One region of the Mycolicibacterium tokaiense genome, then DNA from elsewhere that is predicted to be linked to it. Evidence: riboswitches for the same ligand, from Rfam matches in the RefSeq annotation. Region 1 holds a riboswitch; the other holds the start of a gene.
The links. Region 1 has a riboswitch for thiamine pyrophosphate ahead of G6N58_RS28960 (ECF transporter S component). Riboswitches for the same ligand answer to the same signal wherever they lie in the genome.

Region 1 (5,891 bases):
AAGGGCCTGCTGCCGTCGCGGTTGGCGGCCGTGCACGACGGGCACGAGTCACCGGCGTTCTCCTCTGTGGTGCAGACCATCACCGCGGCCATCATCGTCGCGATCCTGGCCGTGCTGGGCATCGACCCGCTGGTCGGGGTGTTCGGCTCGATGGCCGGTGTCGCCACCGTCGGCATGGTCATCCTGATGCTCACCACCTCGGTGGCCGTGCTGGTGTTCTTCCTGCGCAACAAGGACCGGGTGTCGGGGGTGTGGCAGACCCGCATCGCGCCCGGGCTGGCCGTGCTCGGACTGCTGGGCTGCCTGTGGCTGGTGCTGTCGAACTTCACCCTGGTCACCGGCGGCAGCGTCGGGTTGAGCACGGTGCTGGCGGCCATCCCGTTCCTCGGCCTGGTCATCGGCGCGCTGGCGTGGAAGCCGTCGACGTCGATCTCGTCCTGACCTCACCACCCGCTAGAGACTGCGGTGACGCCCATGTTCGGCACCCCAGGGCGGGCGTCACCGCAGTCTCGACCCGGGCGCGCTGTGGAATGCGGTGTGGCCGCATGCGAAGATTACGGCCGCGCAGACGCGCCTGGGGGCGGTAGCTCAGTTGGTTAGAGCCGGGGACTCATAATCCCTTGGTCGCGGGTTCGAGCCCCGCCCGCCCTACGCCGGAGTTTCTTCTCCTGTGCCCACTTCCGACGACGCATCGATGCTGACGACGCAGTCTTTCCCATTCCGCTTGGCGTGGTACATCAAGGCATCCGCGCGCCGTAGCAGCACCTCGACATCACAGTTGGTACGCGAGGTCACCACACCCACACTGACCGACAGTCGGTCGCAGACAACGCCGACGCGCAGGGGGATCGGCCGGCGGAGTTCGGTGCGCAGATACTCGGCGAGCACCTCCAATTGCGCCACGTCGGCGGTTCCGGGGCGCAGCACCGCGAACTCGTCGCCGCCGAGGCGGGCCGCGGTGTCGGTGTGCTGGATCGCCGTCTCGACCCGCTTCGCGACCTCCAGGAGCACCTCGTCACCTTCGACGTGACCCCAGGTGTCGTTGACGGCTTTGAAGCCGTCCAGGTCGAGGAAGATCAGGCCCAACCCGTTCGAGGCCCCGTCCTGCGCCTGGGCCAGGGCGTGCTCCAGCCGCTCGGTGAACAGAGCGCGGTTGGCCAGCCCGGTCAGCGGGTCGTGGGTGGCCAGGTGGTCGGCCCGATCGCGGGCCTGTTCCAGCTCGGCGATCAGGCGGGTCCGCGAGTCGCGGTACAGCGACAGGGTCAGGACCACCAGATTCAGGCTGCAGATCACGGCCTGCGCCAGCAGTGCCCGGATATGCATGTCGGTCACCGGGAAGCCTCGGTTCGCGAGCGTGGCGTAGATGATCCACACGCCCGCGGCCAGCAGGAAGGCCGTGCTGATCGTGGTGCTGTAGCGCAGCGCGACCCACATGGCCGGCACCAGGGTCAGGAATGCCGTCGGGACTGTGAAATTCAGCCAGAACGTCCAGAAGAAGACGAACGTCAGGCCGCCGGCCACCAGTACCGCTTCGCCGATCGACGTCATGCCGAAACGCATCTGCCGCGGAGGCCGGTGCCGCCACACCAGCCAGACCGACAGCCCCAGCAGCGCGGTCGCCCCGTTGCGCACCGCGAACAGCGCGAACGTCTCCCACAGGGGCGCATCGAGGGCGACGACGAAGTACCCCGTCGCCAATACTGCGGCGCACACCGTACCTGTGCCCACCGCCACGATCAGACGGGCGAAGTCGGCGGGATCCCGGAGTGCCACCTCGTCGCGGCCGAACGCCAGCATCTCGACGGTGATCACCGACAGGACGACGTTGACCAGGCTGAACCACAGAGCAAGAGACCACGATCCACCCGTGGCCACGTTCATGATCAACGCCACGGCAGCAAGGAGACCGAGATGCAGCAGGCGCTCCCACCGAGGTGCGCGCCGGGTCGACAGCAGCCAGATGACGCCGACCGCCGCCGCGGGCCACACCAGCGCAACTTCGCCGCCGCCCAGTCGGGTGGCGCGTCCGACCAGCACCGACAGCGCGTAGAGCACGGGAAAGACCACCAGCGGCGTCGCGAAGCGCAGCATTGACCTCACCCCACTCCCGACGTGTCGGTCAATATTAGGGTGCCGCGCCGTGGTCCCTTAGGAGGTCAGTCCAACTCGGCCAGCGCCAGCTTGGCGGCGGCCAACTCAGCCTCCAGCGCGGCCACCTTGGCAGCCTGCTGCGAACGCGCCTCTTCGATCACCTCGTCGATGGGGCCGGACAGGTCGTCATGCAATTCTCTGGCCGCGCGCGACACGGCTGCGGCAGCGACGGCGAGATTGCGCGCCAGGAAGGTACTGCCCTGCTTGAGGTCGGCGTGCCATTCGCCGTCGGCGGTACCGGTGACCGTGAGGGTGAGCTCGAGCGTTTTGGTCTTGCGGCCGGCCCGCTTCTTGGGCTTCTCCTCGGCGACGACGGGGGTGTCCGTCGCGGGTACTGCGGGCTCGGGAACGTCGATGATGGTCGGATTGTCTACTGTGATCGTCACGGTGAACTCCTTCTCTGGGTTGCCCGCAGACGGCGGACCGGCGAGCGGGAGCCATTAGAACAGATGTTCGACACGCAGGGAAGTGGACTCGCCGACAAGGACTCTCGCGGATGACTCTCGATGACCTGGCCTGGCTGCTGCACACCACCGGCGCCACCACGGTCCTGATCGACGGACGCTCCGGAGCGGGCAAGACGACGCTGGCCGACGAGTTGCAGGGACGCTGGGCCGGCAGCGCCGTGGTGCGTTTGGAGGACATCTACCCCGGCTGGGACGGCCTGGCCGCCGCCGTCGAGCACCTGCACAGCGAACTGCTGGCACCCCGCTCGGCGGGGCGGGTGGCGCGGTGGCGACGCTGGGACTGGACCGCTGACCGCCCGGCAGAATGGCGCACCGTCGACGCCGAGCGCCTGATCGTGGAAGGCGTGGGCGCGCTGTCCGGCGGCAACGCCGAGCTGGCCGACGTGAGGATCTGGGTCGAGGTACCCGATGGGGTCCGCAAAGAGCGGGCGTTGCAGCGCGACGGCGACACCTTCCGACCGCACTGGGACCGCTGGGCGCGCCAGGAGGACGCGCTGATCGCCGAATTCGATCCGCGCGACCGCGCCGACTTCGTGGTCACCGACGGCGGCGACGGACGGGTCCGGGTCGACCCGGTGTAGCGAGCACCGCTCGTCCTGGGCTAGCGTGGGAAACGCAAAACCACACGGGAGTGCACACCGAGTGCGCTGAGAGGACGGCTGGACGGCCGTCGACCGTACGAACCTGACCGGGTAATGCCGGCGTAGGGAGATGAAGGAGTCCTCATGGACCAACAGACCATCACGCAACCCTCGGCGCTGCGCTGGCGTGTCGTCGACATCGTCGTGGCCAGTGTGCTCGCGGTGGCCTCCGGCCTGGTGTTCGTGTTCTGGAACGTGGCCTACAACCCCATCTCCGAACCGCTCAGCGCGCTGCTGCCCGGGCTGCAGGGTCTCCTGGGCGGAGGCTGGCTGTTCGCCGGGGTGCTGACTGCGCTGGTGATCCGCAAGCCCGGCGCCGCGCTCTACGGCGAGCTGGTGGCGGCCACCGTCTCGGCACTGGTCGGCAACCAGTGGGGGGTGCTCACCATCGAGTCCGGCCTGGTGCAGGGGCTCGGCGCTGAGCTCATCTTCGCCATCTTCCTCTACCGCCGCTGGAACCTGCCGGTGGCCGTATTGGCCGGTGTGGCAGCCGGTCTCGCGCTCGGCATCAACGAACTCTTCCTCTACTACCCGGGTTCCACCACGGCGTTTGCCGTCATCTACACCGGGTCGGCCATGATCTCCGGCGCTCTGATCGCGGGCGTGCTGTCCTGGTTCGTGGTCCGCGGCCTGGCCAAAACCGGTGCGCTGAGCCGGTTTGCCTCCGGCCGGACCGCGACCGCGCGGTGACGCCGGCTTCGGGCGGAGCCGAAGTCACAGCACAGCAGTGGGGTTGGCGTCATGCTGACCAACAGCGTTGGGCCATCAGCGAACTCGATCTGACCATCGATGCCGGTCAGCGGGTGCTGCTGCTCGGCCCCTCCGGGTCGGGCAAGTCGACCCTGCTGCACGGCCTGGCCGGTGTGCTGGGCGGCGCCGAGGAAGGCCATGCCGCCGGCCGGCTACTGGTCGACGGAGCGCCACCCACCGCGCAACGCTCCCGCATCGGGATGGTGTTGCAGGACCCGGACTCTCAGGTGATCCTGTCCCGCGTCGGCGACGACGTCGCATTCGGCATGGAGAATTTCGGTGTTCCCCGCGCCGAGATCTGGCCGCGGGTCGAAGTCGCGCTGCAGTCGGTGGGGTTGACGCTGCCACTGCAGCACGACACGGCGCAGCTCTCGGGCGGGCAGAAGCAACGCCTGGCCCTGGCCGGTGTGCTGGCGATGCGGCCCGGGCTGATCCTGCTCGATGAGCCCACCGCCAACCTTGATCCCGCCGGGGTGCTGGAAGTCCGCGACGCGGTGACGGCGGCGGCTGAGCTGACCGGGGCCACCGTCGTGGTGGTGGAGCACCGCACCGAGGTCTGGTTGCCGGTGGTGGACCGGGTGATCGTGCTCAGCGCCGGGGGAGAGGTGATCGCCGACGGACCGCCCGAGCAGACCATCGAACGGGAGCACACCCACCTGGTGGAGTCCGGCATCTGGGTGCCGGGCGCACCGGCTCCCGCAGTGTCCCGCACGCACACCAGCGCCGAACCCATTCTGTCGGCGCGGGATCTGACCGTCGGCTACCGCACCGACCTGCTGACCCTGGATCTGGACATCACCCCCGGTCGGGTGCTGGCGGTGACGGGCCCGAACGGCTCCGGCAAGTCGACGTTGGCCCTGACGCTGGGTGGGTTGTTGCCGCCGCGAGGGGGTGCGGTGGAGGCTGCGGTGGACTTCGCGCCGACACCCAAGCGTCGCAACCCCATTCGCTGGCGGTCCCGGGAACTGCTCACCCGGATCACCAGCGTCTTCCAGGACCCCGAGCACCAGTTCCTGGCGCCGACGGTGCGCGACGAGGTGGCCCTCGGCCCGCGGGCGCTGAAAATGCCCGAGGCCGAGATCGACGCGCGCAGCACCGATCTGCTGGAGCGGCTGCGGCTGACGGGGGTGGCTGACCGCAGCCCCTACACCCTTTCCGGCGGTGAGAAGCGCCGGTTGTCGGTGGCCACGGTGCTGATGACGCGCCCTGGCCTGGTGGTGCTGGATGAGCCGACCTTCGGCCAGGACCGCCGCACCTGGGCCGAGCTGATCCTGCTGCTGGCCGAGATCGCCAACGAGGGCACCGCGGTGGTGACAATCACCCACGACGCCGAATTCGTGGACCTGCTGGCCGATGAGCGCATCGATGTCTAGCGCCGTCAATCCCGTCGCCCGGCTGATGGCCGCCGGGGTGATCGCGGTGGCGCTGGTGCTAAGCGTGGACTGGGTGTCGGCGCTGACGGCGTTGGTGTTGGAGATCCCGCTGTTCCTGGCGATGCGGGTGCCGTTGCGGGCGTTCCTCATTCGCGCCGCTTTGATCACCGTGGCAGCGGCGCTCACCGCGGTGACCAACCTGCTCTACGGCGAGCCACGCGGGACCGTGCACTGGCAGTTCCTGCTGATCACCGTCAGCGACGGCTCGATCGAACTGGCCGCGGCGATGTTCCTGCGGGTGCTGGCGATCGCGCTTCCCTCGGTGTTCCTGTTCCTCGACGTCCAGCCCACCGAGTTGGCCGACGGGTTGGGTCAGATCCTGAAACTCCCGGCCCGCTTTGTCATCGGCGCGCTGGCCGGGCTGCGCATGGTCGGGCTGCTGCGCCAGGACTGGCAATACCTCGGGTACGCGCGGCGGGCCCGCGGCGTGGCCGACCACGCCCGGGTGC
Region 2 (5,891 bases), 5.3 Mb from region 1:
ATCCCCGACCTCACCAACCCCCTGTTCCCGCCCATCCTGAGGGGCATCGAACGGACGCTGGAGGCGGCCGGCTACAGCGCGCTCGTGGTCAACACCGACAACGATCAGATCCGCGAACAGGGCCTGGTGGATTCGTTGCTGTCCCGGCAGGTGGAAGGCTTGATCGTCGCCACCGCGCGGATCGACCATCCGCTGCTGGTCCAGTTACACCAGCAGGGCGTCGTGATGGTGATGGTCAACCGCCGCCCCGATGGGGTGGACGCCCCTGCGGTTGCACCCGACGACCCGGCCGGGGTGTATCTGGCCGTCCAGCACCTGACCGCGCTGGGCCATCGCCGAATCGCACACCTGGGCGGGCCCGAGACCACCTCGACGGGTGTGGCACGTGCCCGCGCCTTCCGGGCCGCCATCCGTGACCACGGCGCCGACGAGGACCCGGCGCTGACAGCCACCTGTGCCAGCTGGAGCGAGGAGGCCGGTGCCGACGCCCTGCGCGGGCTCCTGGATGCGGGCACCGACTTCACCGCGATCGTCGCGGGCAACGACCTGATCGCCCTGGGCTGCTACGACGTATTCGCCGAGCGTGACATCGCCTGTCCCGAACGGATGAGCGTGGTCGGGTTCAATGACATGCCGTTCCTGGACAAGCTGCGTCCCCCGCTGACCACCGTCGGGATACCGAACCAGGACATCGGGGCCGAGGCGGCCCGCATGCTGCTCGAACTCCTGGCCCAACCGCACCGGCCCCCACTCTCGGTGCAGTTCCCGCTGAAGCTGGTGGTGCGGGGATCAACGGCACCCCCGCCGGCCTGATTCGGGTCACGCCGCGTTGTCTGCACCCGGAGCGTCGGCGTAGCGCCCGGGTGACATCCACGAGGCGATGGCACCCAGCACCATCATCACCGCGGCGGCGGCGAACACCACCACCAGTCCACTGTGGAAGGGCTCGGTGATCAGTTCGGGGAAGAAGGTCTTGCCCGTCAGCACATCGGCGTTGACGCCGGGCTGCTGCAGCGCGTGGGAGGGCTCGAGCAGTTCGGCGATCGGGTTGTACCCCAGGAATGCTGCGAACAGACTGCCCACCGGGGGCAGGTTGCCGACGTCCTGTGCGACACCGGCCGAGACGCCCTGGGCCTGCAGCCCGGTGGTCAGCGCCGACGGCAGGGTGTTCGCCAGGCCCGCGATCATCAGCGAGAAGAAGATGCCGATGGACAGCGAGGAGCCGGCGTTGAAGAACGTGGCGCGCACTCCGGAAGCCGAACCACGTTGCGCTGCAGGAACACTCGACATGATCGCCGCAGTATTGGGGGCGGTGAAGATACCGCCGCCCAGGCCGTTGAGGAACACGATCAGCGCGAACACCCAATAATCGAAGTTCACCGGGATCAGCAGCAGGGCCACGAACGTCACCGCCATCAACAGCATGCCGCCGACGGTGAAGGGACGCGCACCGAAGCGGTCGGACAGCGAGCCCGCGATGGGCCCGGCCACCAGGAAGCCCACCGTGATCGGCAGCAGATAGATACCGGCCCACAGTGGCGTGGATTCGAAGCTGTAGCCGTGCAACGGAAGCCAGATGCCCTGCAGCCAGATGATCAGCATGAACTGCAGGCCGCCGCGACCGACCGACGACAGCAGTCCGGCCAGATTGCCCATCCCGAACGACGCCGAGCGGAACAGCCGCAGGTCGACCATCGGTGCGGCCACCTTGAGCTCGACGACGCAGAACACCGCCAGCAGCACCAGACCCGCCGCGATGGCGCCGAGCACCATCGGGTTGGCCCACCCGGTGCTCGCATCACCGTAGGGCTGGATGCCGTAGGTGATGCCGATCAGGAGCACCGTCAGGCCGATGCCGAAGGTCAGGGTGCCGGCCCAGTCCAACTTGCCCGGGGTGCGCGAGCCCAGTTCTTTGAGCGATCGCAGGCTCCAGACGGTGCCGGCCAGACCGATCGGCACACCGACCCAGAAGATGGCCTGCCAGTGCCATTCGGACAGGAAACCGCCGATGAGCAGGCCGAGGAACGAGCCGGCCACCGCCGAGACCATGTTCACACCGAGCGCCATCCCGCGCTGGTTGGCCGGGAACGCGTCGGTGAGGATGGCCGACGACGAGGACATCAGCATGGCGCCGCCCACACCCTGGACCACCCGCCAGGCGATCAGCCAGACCGCGCCGCCGCCCATCTGGAAAGGATCGAAGGACAGGGCCACGGCGGCGACGGTGAACACCACGAAGCCGAGGTTGTAGATGCGGACCCGGCCCAGCATGTCCCCCAGACGCCCGAACGGCACCACCAAAACGGCGGTCACCACCAGGTAGCCCATCAGCATCCACAGCAGGTAGCTGACATTTCCCGGGGCCAGCGGATTGAGTCCGATGCCGCGGAAGATGGCGGGCAGCGAGATCAACACGATGGACGCGTTGATGGTGGCCAGCAGGGTACCCAACGTGGTGTTGGACAGCACGATCCACTTGTAGTGGGGATGGTCGTGATCCATCCGGACCCGGCGGCGCGCGGTGTCATCGAGACGGGCGTCAGTGGTGAGTTCGGCAGTCATCGTCTTTTCGTTTCGTGTCTCGGATCGGCCTGACAGCTCACCACGGCGTGCGCTGCAACTTACATATATTAGCTATGCAAACCAGTGGGAGGCAATTCCTGTTCCCCGGCGCTGCGCTAAGTTGGGCCGGTAACCGGAAAACCACCACGCGGGAGCGCACGCCGAGTGCGCTGAGAGGACGGCTGGGGCCGTCGACCGTACGAACCTGACCGGGTAATACCGGCGTAGGGAGTGCTGTGAACTACTTGCCGTTGCCCCCGAGCGGGCAGACACCTCACCGCGTCATGACCATCGCCGGCTCCGATTCCGGCGGCGGCGCCGGAATCCAGGCCGACCTGCGCACCTTCGCCCTGCTCGGGGTGCACGGATGTGTGGCGATGAGTGCCGTGACAGTGCAGAACTCGGTGGGCGTCAAAGCTTTTCACGAGATCCCGCTGGAGATCGTGGCCGGCCAGATCAGCGCCGTGGCCTCTGACATCGGTATCCAGGCCGCCAAGACCGGGATGCTGGCGTCCTCGGAGATCATCGGCTGCGTGGCTCAGACCTGGCAGGCCGAGTGCGCCGGCACTCCCCTGGTGGTGGACCCGGTGTGCGCATCGATGCACGGCGATCCGCTGCTGCACCCGTCCGCGCTGTCGGCGCTGCGCGACCAGTTGTTCCCGCTGGCCACCCTGGTGACACCGAACCTCGACGAGGTGCGCCTGCTGGTGGACATCGACGTCGTCGACGACAGGTCCCAGCGGGAGGCGGCGCGCGCCCTGCACGCGCTGGGGCCGCAGTGGGCCCTGGTCAAGGGCGGGCACCTGAAATCCTCGGACGCCAGCCCCGATCTGCTCTTCGACGGCACCGAGTTTCAGGAGTTCCACGCCCCGCGGGTGGCCACCGGGCATGACCACGGCGCCGGTGACACCTTGGCCGCTGCCACCACCTGCGCTCTGGCGCACGGCTTTTCGGTTCCCGACGCCGTGGCGTTCGCCAAGACCTGGGTGACCGAGTGCATTCGGGCCGCCTACCCGCTGGGCCACGGCCACGGCCCGGTCAACGCGATGTTCAGGCTGCAAGCGTGAACCTCGAGGCCATCGCAGGGGTGGCCCATGAACCGGACGGCGCGCCGACTGGCGTGGTGCTGTTGACCCACGGCGCCGGCGGCAGCCGGGAGGCCCCGCTGCTGGGCCGGATCTGCGACGAGTGGGCCCGGCGCGGCTGGCTGGCCATCCGCTACAACCTGCCCTACCGGCGTCGGCGACCCAAGGGCCCGCCCTCCGGGTCTGCCGCTGCCGATCAGGCCGGCATCATCGAGGCCATCGAGCTGGCGCACACCCTGTCCGACGGGCCGGTGCTGGTTGGTGGGCACTCGTACGGCGGCCGGATGACGTCGATGGTCGCCGCGCAGGGCGCCGACCTGGCCGGGTTGACGCTGTTCTCCTATCCCCTGCACCCGCCGGGCAAGCCGGAGCGCGCCCGCACCGAACACCTGCCGCAGATCACCGTGCCGACGGTGTTCACCCACGGCACTGCCGACCCGTTCGGCTCGATCGAGGAGTTGACGCAGGCCGCCGCGCTGCTGGGTGGGACATCCGAGATCGTCGAGATCACCGGCGCCCGCCACGACCTGGCGTCGAAGACGCTCGTTGTGCCCGCGCTGGCGGTCGACGCTGCGCTACGGGTCTGTGGGCTTGGCTAGGTCCTCACCGACAGTCAGCTCCAGCAAGGTGTCGACCAGGGCGTCGGCGTCGGCGTAGGCGGTTCCGGTGCTGAGCAGCCCGCTGGCCTCCAGGCCCGCCGCACCATGGGTGCCGGTGAGGAACAGCGCCTCGTAACGCAGCGCCTCCATGTCGCCGAACACCGCGGCAACCACCGCGTGGAACTCGTCGCAGAACCGCTGGGCGGCGCGGCCCACCTCAGACAGGTCATCGGCGGGCGCGGCGAACATCAGCCGATACATGTGCGGATGCTCCCGGCTGGTGGTGATCATGCAGCTCAGTGCGGCCCGCAAGGTCTGGATGGGGGTGGTCGCTGGATCCGCGCGCAGCGCATGGACGGCATCAGCCAGACGTTGCCATCCCTCGGTGGCGACTGCGGTGAGCAACGCTTCCTTGTCGGGGAAGTGTCCGTAGGGAGCGCCACGGGTGACCCCCGCGCGGGCCCCGACCTCGCGCAAGGTCACGGCCGCGGGTCCACCGCTGTCCAACAGGGCCGCAGCATGATCCAGCAGGGCTCGGCGAGTGGCGGCGGCCGAATCAGCACGACTCATGGTCCACGCATTCTAGATGACGTTGTCACGTGAAGTCTGCTAACGTCATTTCACATGACAGCGTCATACGAAACCGTCCACGCCCACGCTGCGGTCGCACCCGGCGCAGAACTCACCCCGCACGAGTACCGGCCTGGTGGGCTCGCTCCGCTGGAGGTGGAGATCACCGTGACGCACTGCGGCGTCTGCGCCACCGACCTGCGGGTGATCGACGCGGACCGCACTGTCGGCACACCCGTCGTGCCCGGGCACGAGGTGGCCGGAACGGTGTCGGCCGTTGGCGACCTGGTGGACCCCGACCGGGTGTGGGTGGGACAGCGGGTGGTCGCCGGAGGCGTCTCGGGCACCTGCATGGCCTGCGAGTTCTGCCTGTCGGGCCGCACCCACCTCTGCCCGCGACGCGAGAGCATGGCCCACCGCGGCGACCGCGGCGGTTTCGCCTCCTCGGTGCGGGTCAGCGACTGGCGGTTCGTGTATCCGCTGCCCGACGCCATCGACCTCGCGCACGCCGGTCCGTTCCTGTGTGCGGGCGCCACGGTGTTCGCCCCCTTCCTGCGCCATGGCATCACCGCCTCCCATCACGTGGCGGTAGCGGGTGTCGGCGGCCTGGGCCACCTGGCCATCCAGTTCGCCCGCGCCTGGGGGTGTGAGGTCACCGCCATCTCGTCATCGGCGGACAAAGCCGAGCAAGCCCGCCGGCTGGGTGCCCACCACTTCGTGGAGAGCCGTGAGATTGCCACCACGACAAACAGATTCGATGCCATTCTCAGCACCGCCTCCGGGGATCTGCCGTGGGACGACTACATCGCGGCACTACGCCCCCAGGGCGTGCTCGTCCTGGTCGGTGCGCCGGAGCAGGCCATGTGCATAGACGGCAATGCACTGCTACACCAGGAGAAGCGGATTTCCGGCGGCGTGGCCGCAGCTCGTCAGGAAGTGATCGCGATGCTCGATTTCGCCGCCAGGACCGGCGTACGGCCCGTCATCGAGACCTTCCCGGCCTCCGACATCAACGGCGCCATCGCCCGGGTGCGCTCCAACGCAGTGCGCTTTCGGGCCGTGGTGGCCATGTGAC

Region 2: it holds a riboswitch for thiamine pyrophosphate, as region 1 does, so the genes downstream of both, thiD (bifunctional hydroxymethylpyrimidine kinase/phosphomethylpyrimidine kinase) here and G6N58_RS28960 (ECF transporter S component) in region 1, are expected to answer to the same signal.

The regions. Positions count from the first base shown of each region.
Region 1 covers NZ_AP022600.1:6,010,007-6,015,897, reverse strand. The annotation lists gene G6N58_RS28985 (APC family permease) at 1-441, shown strand, start outside; tRNA gene G6N58_RS28980 (tRNA-Ile) at 578-651, shown strand; gene G6N58_RS28975 (diguanylate cyclase domain-containing protein) at 649-2,091, opposite strand; gene G6N58_RS28970 (DUF6319 family protein) at 2,157-2,537, opposite strand; gene G6N58_RS28965 (nucleoside/nucleotide kinase family protein) at 2,648-3,199, shown strand; TPP riboswitch at 3,234-3,345, shown strand; gene G6N58_RS28960 (ECF transporter S component) at 3,344-3,949, shown strand; gene G6N58_RS28955 (ABC transporter ATP-binding protein) at 3,946-5,382, shown strand; gene G6N58_RS28950 (energy-coupling factor transporter transmembrane component T family protein) at 5,375-5,891, shown strand, end outside.
Region 2 covers NZ_AP022600.1:735,374-741,264, forward strand. The annotation lists gene G6N58_RS03530 (LacI family DNA-binding transcriptional regulator) at 1-813, shown strand, start outside; gene G6N58_RS03535 (MFS transporter) at 820-2,562, opposite strand; TPP riboswitch at 2,701-2,810, shown strand; gene thiD (bifunctional hydroxymethylpyrimidine kinase/phosphomethylpyrimidine kinase) at 2,799-3,629, shown strand; gene G6N58_RS03545 (alpha/beta hydrolase family protein) at 3,626-4,246, shown strand; gene G6N58_RS03550 (TetR/AcrR family transcriptional regulator) at 4,223-4,816, opposite strand; gene G6N58_RS03555 (NAD(P)-dependent alcohol dehydrogenase) at 4,871-5,890, shown strand.